Regions from separate parts of the Achromobacter sp. D10 genome, predicted to be linked through region 1. Evidence: riboswitches for the same ligand, from Rfam matches in the RefSeq annotation. Region 1 holds a riboswitch; the other holds the start of a gene.

Region 1 (5,930 bases):
CAGGTCAGGCAGGCATGCCGGCGCCGCGCACTGGGCGCAATCGAGGCTCGGGGTCTAAGGCACTGGGCATGATCTCTCCTGGGGAAGAAAGGGCGGCTTCAGGCCAGCGCGGCCTGCGCGGCTTGGGCGCCGAAATGCACGTGACGCACGGCGGGATTGGCGCTCAGGCGGCGCGCCTGCGACATCAGTTCGCCCCGCAGCTCCGGGGGGCAATTGACGGTGATGCAGGCGGACGCCATGCCAGGGTCCCGGCCCTGGTCGATCTGTACTTGCGAGACGTCCAGGCCGGCGGCGCTGAAGTCCAGGCAGATCTGCTTGCGCAAGGCGCCCAGCTCGTCGCGCGGACAGATGACCGTCAAGCGCGATGTGCCGCGGCGGCGGCTCAGGGCGGCAGAACGGTCCACGCCGGCGCGGCGCAGGAACAAGTCGAAGAAACGCATAACGACCTCCATTGCAAGAATGGGGAGCGTGATCGCGAATACGCGCGCACCTCCGCTGCGTTCAGCGGACAGGCACGAAAAACGTGCACGAACGCGGACGCTGCGACTGGCGGCGGTTCTGGCGGTTTATGTTGGGGAGGTTCCCGGCAAGCCGCTGGCTTGCGCGATTGCCCGGGCGTGAGCCTGGAGCTTGGGATACAACCGCAACCTGTTCAACAGGCTGCGGCAGACGGAGTTCTGCGTGGACCTGTTAAACAGCGACGTCGATGCAAGATCGACAACTTTCGCCGGAATCGGTATTCACGAAGACTGCTCCTGGGATGGATAACAGGCAGGATTTTACGCGGGTTTCCACTTATGGACAAGGTTTTTGCCACGAAATCTGGCTTGATCGTGGCAAAACCGGCTGGGGCCGAAGCCCCCAGCGCAACGTGCCGCTCAAACGTAGAAATGCCAGCCCAGATAGGCGGCGAACACGGCATACAGGCCGCCCACCGCCGACAAGGCCGGCACGCTCATGACCGAACGGCGGAAGCGCAGCCACAGCAGACCGATCGAGAGCATGGTGAACAGGCCCGCCGCGAGCAGAGGGCCGTCCAGCAACCACGGCGTCATGAAGATGCCCAGCGCGCTGGGGATAGTTGCCTGGATCATCATGGCGCCCGAAATGTTGGCCAGCGCCAGCCGCTCCTTGCCCTGGCGGACCCAGATCAGTGCATTCATGATTTCCGGCAACTCGGTCGCAACTGGCGCCAGCAACAACGCCGCCACGTGGGGCGACGCGCCCATGGCCACGCCCAGCACTTCAATCTGATTCACGAACACGTGCGAAGCTCCGGCGATCACGACCAAGGCCATGACGGTCTGCGCCACCGACCAGAACATCGTCGGGTTTTCGTCGCGGGGGCGCAGCTTGAGCGGCTCGAGATCCTCGCTGTCCAGGCTCTCTTCGTCGTTGCTGAGCTCGCGCTTGACGTAGAGACCGTAAGTGGCCAGGAACAAGATGCCCAGCCAAGGCTTCCAGGCGAAAGCCAGCAGGCCCAGGCCGACCTTGAAAATGAAGATGCCCATGAACCAGGCCTGGTCGCGGGCCAGCCGGCGCTGGTCCGCGTTGATACAGGCCGCCTGCGTGGCCCGGCCCCGGCGCGAGCGCCAAAGGGTCAGGCCGACCACCGCATAAGCCAGCGTGGCCAGCACCAGCGGGCCGCCCATGGCGGCGCCAACGCCTATGTCTTTTTGCTCTGGGGTGTCGCCGAAGACCACGGCCATGAAGGTCACGGCACTTTCCGGCAAGGCGGTGCCGAAGGCGGCGAGCACAGTACCGGTCGCAGTGGCGCCAAGCTGGAAGCGATGACCGACCCATTCAACGCCGTTCACGAAGAACTCACAGGCGAAGTAGATCACTGCCGCAGACAGGAAAAACAGGAACAGGGTGAGAAACATATAGGCGAGCCGGACGAGCAGAAACCAATTGGCGCGACGTCGCGGCTCGCCCGGCCAAGGGTGAACGCAACGCGGCCAAAGGTCTCGCCTGGCTGCTCCATGCGGCGGGCGTGCCGCAGCGCATGGATACCGCTAGCGCCATGGAGTTCTAGCGGCTGCTCCGCAGCGCTGAACCACCAAGTCTGTTGACGCTAGCTCCTTTGAGGGGACAAAGGATGGCTACTCCCCAATGACAGAGCCGCGATTGTAGCAGCTTGCCCGAAGCGGTCCAGCGGATTCGGCGTGGCCTGCGCGGGGTGTCGTATCCGAGGGATGGCAGGTAAAGTAAACGGCATCATCACCTTGCCGGGGTTCGCGCCCCACTCCGCCATGAGCCTGCCTCCCGAAGACATCGCCCCTTACGCCGCGCGGCGCCAACGCCTGATGGAGCAGATGCGCGCCGATGGAGGCGGCATTGCGATCCTGGCGACCGCACCGGAAGCCACTCGCAACCGAGACGCCGAATACCCCTATCGGCATGACAGCGATTTTTTCTACCTGACCGGGTTCACCGAACCCGGCGCCTGGCTGGTGCTGATCGCGGGAGCGACCGACCGCTCGGTGCTCTTCTGCCGCCCACGCCACATCGAGCATGAAATCTGGGAGGGCAAGCGTTTCGGCCCCGAGGCGGCGGCGGCGCATTTCGGCTTTGACGACGCCCATCCGCTCGATGCGCTGGACGAGCTGATGCCCGCGCTGCTGCAGGACCACGCCACCCTGTACGCGCCCTTGGCCAGCGACAAGCGCAACGACGGCCGCCTGCACCGCTGGCTGGCCGCGGCGCGCGAGGCCAGCCGTGGCGGCCATGCTCCCCCCTCCCGCCAACAGGACATCCGGCCCCTGCTGGCCGAAATGCGGTTGATCAAGGACGCCAGCGAAATTGCCGCAATGCGGCGGGCGGCCAAGATTTCCGCGGGCGCCCACGTGCGCGCCATGCGCGTCGCCCGCCCCGGCATGCGCGAATACGAGATCGAGGCCGAACTGCTGTACGAATTCCGCCGCCATGGCGCGCAGTCGGTGGCCTACAACAGCATCGTCGCAGCGGGCGCGAACGCCTGCGTGCTGCACTACCCGGCCGGCGAGGCCGTGCTGCGCGACGGTGACCTGGTCCTGATCGACGCGGGCTGCGAAGTCGACAGCTATGCCAGCGACATCACCCGGACCTTTCCCGTGAACGGCCGCTACAGCGGCCCGCAGCGCGCGCTGTACGACCTGACGGTGGCGGCCCAGGACGCCGCCGCCCAGGCCACCGCGCCCGGCCGCAGTTTCAACGACGGCCATCAGGCCGCCCTGCGCGTGCTGGCGCAAGGCATGCTGGACCTGAAGCTCTTGAAAGGTTCGTTGGACGGCGTGCTGGAATCCGGCGACTACAGCCGTTTCTACATGCACCGCACGGGCCACTGGCTGGGCCTGGACGTGCACGACGTGGGCGACTACCGCCAGCCCGGCGCGGCCCATGGCGCCGAACGCCCCTGGCGCAGGCTGGAAGCCGGGATGATGCTGACGATCGAACCGGGCATCTATGTGCGGCCCGCCGATGATGTACCCGAGGCGTACTGGAACATCGGCATCCGTACCGAAGACGACGCGCTGGTCACGGACGAGGGCTGCGAGCTCATCACCCGGGGAGTCCCCGTGCAGGCTGGGGAAATCGAAGCGCTGATGCGCGAATAGGATCGCGGCGCGGCTGGCGCGCGCTAGAACACGTAGCCGTCCAGCCAGCCCATGGCGATCCAGGTGTAGACCACCACCATGGCGATGGCAAACATGGAGACAATGGCGCCGACCAGGCAGGCCAGGATGGCGACCAGCACCGGTCCCCAGCCGGTCCGCGTGGGTCGGCCCAGGCCGGCGTTGTAGAGGCGGTCGAATTTCTCGTCCGGCATCAGCGAAAACACCGCGCTTTCGATGAAGCCGTCGATCATGGGAATGAACAGCAGGAAGAATGCCGGGTTGTCGTACCAGACGGGATAGAAGCGCACCGCGCAGAACAGGCTGATGAGCGCCAACGCGGTCACCAGCCAGGCGTGGCGCCGACCCAGATACCACCAGTGCGCGCCTACCGCGCCGAACAGGCAGGCCAGCAGGCCCACCGTGACTTTGCCGCGCGGACGGCGGGCGGGTGCGGCGGACAGCGGGGAGGAAGCCTGGAGCTGCGTCATGTCGGTCGACCGGAAAAAGGACCACGGCGCCAAGAAGCGCCGGCTGCTGCGGATTGTAGTGGACGGTTAAAATCCGGTCATGACTTCATCCGCCTTCGACATAGCGATACTAGGCGCCGGCCCGGTGGGCCGCGTGCTGGCCCTGATGCTGGCCCGTGTGGCGCCGGACCCGGCGCGCATCGCGCTGCTTGCGGGCAGCCCGCCCGCCCCGGTCGCGCCGTCGGCGGCGGCGCCGGCCACGGATCCCCGCGTGCTGGCCATGAACCACGGCAGCCGGGTATTGCTGGAAGCGCTGCATGCCTGGCCCGACCGCTCGGCCGACATCCGCAACATCCATGTATCGCAACGCGGCCGGCTGGGCCGCACCCTGATCCAGAATACCGATTTCGGCGTGCCGCAGCTGGGCAGCGTGGTCGCGTATTCCGGGCTGCACGCGAAGCTGGACGAATGCGTGGCCGCCTGTGGGGTTACTGTCCTGCCGGGTCCGCCCGCCAGGATCGGCCTGCAGGATGCCGATGGCGTGCGCGTCCACCAAGGCGATACGACGCTGCTGTGCCGGGTCGCTGTGCAGTCCGATGGCGCGGGCGCGAACGACGTGCGGCGCGACTACGACCAGCACGCCGTGCTGACCACGGCCCATGCCACCCTGCCCCGCCGCGGCTGGGCGTGGGAACGCTTCACCGCCGAAGGTCCGCTGGCGCTGCTGCCGCACCCGCAGACCCCGGACGCCTATTCCGTGGTCTGGTGCTGCACCCCCGAGCGAGCCGCCGAAGTGGCCGCGTTGGACAATGCCGCCTTTTCGCGGGCGCTGTCGCAGGCTTTCGGCGACCGCCTGGGCCGGCTTTCCAGCCAGGCGCCGCGGCATGTCTTTCCGCTGGCGCTCAGCGCCCGCCGCGCCCAGGTGCATGGCCGCGTGGCGGCGATCGGCAATGCCGCGCAAACGCTGCATCCGGTCGCCGGCCAAGGCCTGAACCTGGGGCTGCGTGACGCGGCCCGCCTCGCCCAGACGCTGGGCGGCTGGCTGCCCCATCCCGAGGTCAACCCGGCGTTCGCCCTCGCGGAATTCGCCGGGGCTCGCCATGTGGACCGGCTCATCACCGCTGGCCTGACGGATCTGATGCCCCGAATCTTCTCGACCGGCCTGGCTCCCGTGGAGCATGCTTGCGGCCTGGCCTTATTGGGGATGGATCTGGCTTCTCCTCTGCGCGCGCCACTGGCGCAGCATCTGCTGCAAGGTTTCCGCGCCTGATTTCCCCTGAATCCGTCCCCGAACAAGGGCTGGATTGTCTGTTTTCGCCTTCCCTTGTTACGAAGTGTTCTCCAGGTGACAAAGGGGGCACGATTGAGCCGGTTAAAATGTGAGCATGCGCATAGGTCAATGGACCCTTCCCAACAACGTGCTGGTCGCGCCCATGGCGGGCGTGACCGACCGTCCTTTCCGCCAGCTTTGCAAGAAGCTGGGGGCGGGCTACGCCGTGTCGGAAATGGCCGCAAGCAACCCGAGGCTGTGGGATAGCGTCAAGACTTCCCGCCGCCTGAACCATGACGGCGAAATCGCCCCCATTTCCGTGCAGATTGCCGGCGCCGACCCCGCCATGATGGCGGAGGCGGCGGCGTTCAATGCCGGAAAGGGTGCGCGGATCATCGACATCAACATGGGCTGCCCGGTCAAAAAGGTCTGCAACGTGGCGTCCGGGTCGGCGCTGCTGCGCCACGAAGACCAGATCGCCCGCATCCTGGACGCCGTCGTATCGGCCTGCGCGCCCCTGGGCGTGCCGGTAACGCTGAAGACCCGGACCGGCTGGGACCGCGAAAGCCGCAACGCCTTGCGGGTGGCGAAAATGGC
Region 2 (5,930 bases), 230 kb from region 1:
GCAGTGGGAAATGGAGGTATTCAACAATCCTGATTCCAAGAGCTGGACGCTAGTTGGCAAGAGCAGAGCCGCTGATGCCAACCCCTCGAAGCTATGCCGTTTGAGCAGCGGGCAGCAATCACCATACGACGCTCAGCTCTGGTTCAAGCAGTACTTCGGCAAGTAATGCGGATGAGCATTTTACGTGGCAGCGCGGCGCAAGCAGAACTGCCTCGCGTGCTCCTGGAAGCCGCGCAGCGCGTCGGAAGGGACCAGCGATCCGCCGGTAGTCCAGATGACGTGGGTGGCCTGGGACATCTCGATACCCTGCGTATACGACTGCCCCGCGGCTGAGCCGAGCAGCCACCTCGGTCCCGAGACGCCGGCGGCGGCCGATGGTTCGACCTCGACGCCCAGGATGTCTTTCAAGGCAAGCAGGTTCAGGTAAAGCTCGTCATCCGACACGGTGAAGACACCGCCAAGCTGCGGCCCCATCAACGCGGTCACCAATTCAGAAGCCTGGCCAACGGCCAGGCCGTCGGCCTCCGTGCGGTTGTCCAGGCCAAGGTCGTAGACCGACACAGGGGTATCCGATCCCGAGGCCAATTGCACCAGTACGCAGGGCGAGGCGACGGGCTCGGCGAAAAAACAATGCACGTGAGGGCCGAACAGCGCTTTCAGGCCATGGCTGATGCCACCTGGCGCGCCGCCGACGCCGCAAGGGATATACACAAACAACGGGTGGTCCGCATCGACTACGCGCCCCGCTTCGGTCAGCTGAGCCGCCAGTCCGCGCGCCGCGGCGGCGTAGCCGAAAAACAGTAGCTCGGATTGCTCGTCGTCGACGAAATGGTTGCGGGGCGCGGCGAGCGCCTGGGCCCGCCCGGCCGCGACGGCCTCGGCGTAATCGCCGGCATGCTCCACCACGCGCACGCCGCGCTGGCGCAACCGGTCCTTCTTCCATTCCTTGGCATCGGCGGACATGTGGACCACGGCATCGAATCCCAACGCGGCCGCCATGACGCCGATGCTCATGCCCAGGTTGCCCGTGCTGCCAACGGTCACGGCGTACTGGCCGAACAAGGCGCGGGCCTGCGGCGTGGCCAGGACGCGCCTGTCCGTTGACGCGTCCTGCAGCAGGCCATGCTCCAGCGCGATCGACTCGGCAATGGCCAGCACTTCGTGAAAACCGCCCCGCGCCTTGATCGACCCCGCCACAGGCAGCTCATCATCGCGTTTGAGATACCAGTTTCCCGACGCCTCACCGGCACCCAGCGCAAGATGCAGGGGTTTGGCGTCCATCAGCCGGGACTCGATATGCCCGCCTGCGGCGGCAAGCTCGGGAAACAGCGCGGCCAGCAGCGGCGCGCAACGCGCCAGGCGGCTTTCGGCCTCGTCGATCAGCGCCAGGGACGGCGCGGAGCCGGGCAAGCGCCCTCCCCTAGCCGGGTTGAGCCATAGCAACGGCGTTCTTGATTGAAGATTTTCTAATAGCTGAGGATCGAATTTTGCGGTCATCATGGACTTGCGGGTTGATGGTTCGGCGCAAATCGTAGATTCAGGAGCCATGCAAGAATAGCGATCATTTCTAATTCAGCCATTAGCCTGACTTATGCCAGTCCATTTCGACTCCACGCTGCTGGGCGCCCTGCGCTGTTTTGACATGGCCGGCCGCCATCTCAGCTTCACCAGGGCGGCGGCGGCCATGAACCTCACGCAAAGCGCGGTGAGCCAGCAGATCCGGCAGCTGGAAGACCGCCTGGGCTACCTGCTGTTTGTGCGCCGGCAGCGCGGCTTGAAATTCACGCCCAAGGGCGAGTCGCTGTTCGCAACGGTCAACCGCGCGCTGGGCGATATCCAACACGAAATCGAGCGGCTGGGCTTGCCCACTTCCGCGCTGCAGGTCAATTGCCTGCCGTCGTTCGCGCTGCAATGGCTGATGCCGCGCCTGACGGAATTCCATCGCTTGCAGCCGGACGTGTCGGTGCGGTTGAAGGCGGAGTTCCAACCGTTGGACCGCAAGCTGATGGACGAAGAAGACATAGACCTCGCCGTCCGCTACGACCCAGCGCGCTACAGCCATCTGCAAGCGGATGCCCTGCTGGACGAATACTTGCTGGTGGTCGCCACGCCCGAATACCTGGCCGCGCACCCCGCGTTTCGCACCGGCCAATCACTCGACGGCGTCGAGTTCCTCCACGACGCGACGCCGTGGGTAGGCGCCGCGGAATTCATCGAATGGCGCACCTGGCTGCAAGCGCATCAACCCGGCTGGCTGCATCACCTGGACGGGCCGCAATTCAACCTGGCCAGCCTTGCCATCGGCGCCGCGCTGAATCATCAGGGCGTGGCGATCGGCCGCAGCGCGATGGTCTACGACGAAATCCGTAGCGGCCGGCTGGTAGACGTGTTCGGCAAGCACGCGCCCGCGCCGGCGCGCTACGTGCTGCTGTCGCGCCGGCCTGATGAGCGGCGCACCCGGATCTTTTCCGAATGGCTGAAATCCGAGTGCAGGAACTTCGACGTCGCGCGTTCCGAGCTGATCGGGTGCGCACAGGGGTAGCGCCGCAAGACCGGCGGCCGCCCTGCGCAGGGAGCATCAGGCAGCCGCGGCGTTCAGATGCTCATAAAGGATCGCCGCGCCTATGCCCATCAATGCCATTCCGCCCAATATTTCGGCTCGCTTGCCGGCAACGCTGCCCAGCGCCCGGCCCAGCATCACGCCTATTGTCACCATCAAGGTGGTGGCCAGGCCGATCGCGGCGGCAGCCACCACGATGTTCACGTCCACGAACGCCAGCCCCACGCCCACGGCCATCGCGTCGATGCTGGTGGCAAAGCCCGTGGCGGCCAACAACCAGAATGAATGGCGGGTGACGGGCGCGGCGTCTTCGTCCTCTTCCTTGAAGCCGTTGCGTATCATCAGCAGCCCCAGGACACAGAGCATTGCAAACGCGATCCAATGATCCCAGGCGACCACGTACTTAGCGGCGACGGAGCCCAGTCCCCAGCCTATCACTGGCGTGATGGCTTCGATCACGCCGAAGATCAGCCCTGTGCGCAAGGCTTCCGGGAATCTGGGTTTGTGCAGCGCGGCGCCTTTGCTGATGGCTGCGGCGAAGGCGTCCGTGGACATGGCGAACGCGAGAACGATGATGGCGATGGCATTCATTTGAGGAAGGATCCTGCCGGGCGCGAACCGCACGGACCTTCCGCGCCGCCCGGCGTCGCGCGAAAAATCCGTGGTCTCGCCAAGCTTGAATGCCGCTTGCGCCATGGCTGCAAAAGCCAAGAATGTTGACGCAAGCCTTTACGGAACAGGGCGCAACTGGCCGGACCGCAAAGAGGCTACTCCCCAAAGAGTAGAGGCAGTCTAGCAGACCTGGCTGACGCCTGTGTTACCCCCTACTCGCCGCGTATCCCCGCCTTCTCGATCACTTCTTTCCAGCCTTTCGCCTCCCTGTCGACCCATTCCTGCGCCTGCGCCTTGCCCGCGAAGGGCCCGCGCATGCCCAGCCCGGCCATGCTCTGCTGGAACTCCGGCATGGCGTACACCTTGGCCAGCGTCTTGTCCCAGACGTCCGCGATCTCCTTGGGGGTGCCCTTGGGCGCCATCACCAGGAAGGCGAAGGACACGTCGTAGTTCTTCAGCGCCGCCACGCCGGACTGCGCGGCGGTAGGCACCTCGGGCAGGTCGGCATCGCGTTCCTTGCCCGACACCGCCAGCGCTTTCAGCTTTCCCGCACGCACATGCGGCAGGACGCCGGGGGTGGCCAGGAATGCGGCCTGAATCTGGTCGCCCAGCAAGGCATTCACAGCCGGCGCGTTGCCGCGATAAGGCACATGCGCGACTTCCATGCCCGCCGCGAGCCTGAGTTTCTCGAAGGCAAGATTGCCCGGGCTGCCATAGCCGGCAGAAGCATAGGTGATGCGATTTGTCTTGGCATACCGCAGAAAGTCATCCAGCGTATTGATACCGAGCTCAGGGCGCACCGCCAACGCAAGGCCGAAGGATCCCGCCAGGCTCAGCGGTTCCAGCCTCTGCGTGACGTCCTTGTCCAGTCCCTTGAAGATGTAGGGGTTGACGGTCATCAGCGTGTCCAGCGTCATCAACAGCGTGTAGCCATCGGGTGCAGCTTGCGCTACCGTTTGCGCGCCGATGTTGCCGGACGCGCCAGAGCGGTTTTCAACGACGACCGTCTGGCCCAGGAGCTTGCCCGCATGCTGCGCGAGGGCGCGCGCTTCAAGGTCCAGTGGACCCGCGGGCGGAAAGTTGACAATGAGGCGGACCGGGCGCGAGGGGTAATCCGAAGCGATGGCGGATGAGGTTCCGGCCACGAGCAGCGCCGCACAGAACAGCAAGGACTTGATCATGCTTTTCTCCTGGATGGGCTGGCCGGTGGGCCAGCGTCTCTGCGAGTGGTCAGGCGATGGCCGAAGGATGCGGACTGCTCTCGGCGTGGCGGATCATGCTGCGCGACAGTTCCAGCAGCAGTTCAGCGCGCAGCGAGCCGGCCGCGGGGTCGTCCCACAGATTGCGCAGCTCGTGCGGGTCTTCGCGCAGGTCGTAGAGTTCGCCCCAGGCGGCATCGGCATAGACGCTGAGCCGGTGGCGCGGCGTTTGCAGCGTGCGCATGCGGGTGCGGCCAGGGAAGCCGAACATGGTGCGTTGCCCCTCTTCCTCGATCAAAACCGCATCGCGCACGCGCTCCGCCTCGCCGGACATGAGCGGCAGCAAGGACGCGCCCTGCATGCCGTTGTAGGCAGGCAAGCCAGCGCGCGCCAGCACTGTCGCGGCGATGTCGGCGGTCGAACACAACGCCTGGCTGCGCGCGGCGGCAGGCGCGGCCTGCGGATCCCGCCAGATGAATGGCGTGCGGATCAGGCTTTGGTAGTGGACCGGCCCTTTGAGCAGCAATTGATGGTCGCCGAAGTAGTCGCCGTGGTCGCTGGTGAAGATGACGACGGTGTTGTCGTCCAACCCGGTCTGGCGCAATGCCTGCATGACCCGGCCGATGGTGGCGTCGATATGGCTGATGGAACCATAGTTCAGCGCGATGGCTTCGCGCGCCTCGCGCTCGGTGCAGGCGAAGATGGCGGGCGTATGCTTGACGGCCTTGCCTTCGTCCCGCTGCCGATGCAGCCAGGCCACATGGGGCGGTATCTGGCGCCCGGTAGAGACGCAGGCATGAAAGGACTCCGGCAGCAGGACGTCCTCCGGGCGGTACATATCCCAGTACTTGCCATGCGGCGTGAAGGGGTGGTGCGGATCGGGAAACGAACACTGGATGAAAAATGGCTTGCCACCCGCGGCATGCTCGCGCAATTGCGCAATGGTCTGGTCGCCTATGTATGCCGTGGTGGAGCATTCTTCCGGCACACGGGTGCGCCAGGCCTGGTGATGCTCGGTCAGCACATAGCCGGGCGCTGGCATGGCATGTTCAGGGCCCCACAGGCGCCGCGCTTCCGGGTGCTCTCGCGCCAGCCAGCGTTCGTAATGGCCCCAGACCTGGTCGCCATGGTCAACCGCGAGCGCCACGCGCTCGAAACCATAAAACGGGGTGTCCAGGTCATGGGCGGGGTCTGTGCGCCAGAGCGGTCCCCATTCCTGGTCATAGTTGCCGGGCTCGGCAACCCACGCCTCGCCCCGCGCGCCGTCGCCGGCGGGCGGCCAGACCGCCGGCTTGCCCGTCATATTCTGCAGATGTGACTTGCCGATCAGCGCCGTCGCGTAGCCCGCGCCGCGCAAGCGGTCGACAAAGGTGGTCGCGCGCTGCGACAAGGGGATGCCGTTGTGGCGCACGCCGTGCACCGAGGGCATGCGGCCGGTCATCAAGGTGGCGCGATTGGGCATGCAGATGGGCGACGCCACGTAGAAACGGTCCGCCGACCACCCCTGCTCCGCCAGTGCGTCCAGCGCCGGCGTGCGCAGCATGGCGTTGCCATAACTG

The links. A riboswitch is a leader RNA that binds a small molecule or an ion and turns the genes downstream of it on or off. The one in region 1 is predicted to bind manganese.
Region 2: linked by a shared signal. The riboswitch ahead of mntP (manganese efflux pump MntP) and the one ahead of VCS63_RS07875 (sodium:calcium antiporter) in region 1 are both predicted to bind manganese.

What each region holds. Positions count from the first base shown of each region.
Region 1 is NZ_JAYJLE010000002.1:226,610-232,539, reverse strand. It holds gene VCS63_RS07880 (hypothetical protein) at 99-440, opposite strand; gene VCS63_RS07875 (sodium:calcium antiporter) at 879-1,883, opposite strand; yybP-ykoY riboswitch at 1,964-2,130, opposite strand; gene VCS63_RS07870 (aminopeptidase P N-terminal domain-containing protein) at 2,253-3,596, shown strand; gene VCS63_RS07865 (hypothetical protein) at 3,620-4,084, opposite strand; gene VCS63_RS07860 (UbiH/UbiF/VisC/COQ6 family ubiquinone biosynthesis hydroxylase) at 4,164-5,333, shown strand; gene dusB (tRNA dihydrouridine synthase DusB) at 5,449-5,930, shown strand, end outside.
Region 2 is NZ_JAYJLE010000002.1:453,863-459,792, reverse strand. It holds gene VCS63_RS08985 (hypothetical protein) at 1-166, shown strand, start outside; gene VCS63_RS08980 (D-serine ammonia-lyase) at 181-1,500, opposite strand; gene VCS63_RS08975 (LysR substrate-binding domain-containing protein) at 1,592-2,542, shown strand; gene mntP (manganese efflux pump MntP) at 2,579-3,151, opposite strand; yybP-ykoY riboswitch at 3,159-3,348, opposite strand; gene VCS63_RS08965 (tripartite tricarboxylate transporter substrate binding protein) at 3,385-4,353, opposite strand; gene VCS63_RS08960 (sulfatase) at 4,403-5,930, opposite strand, start outside.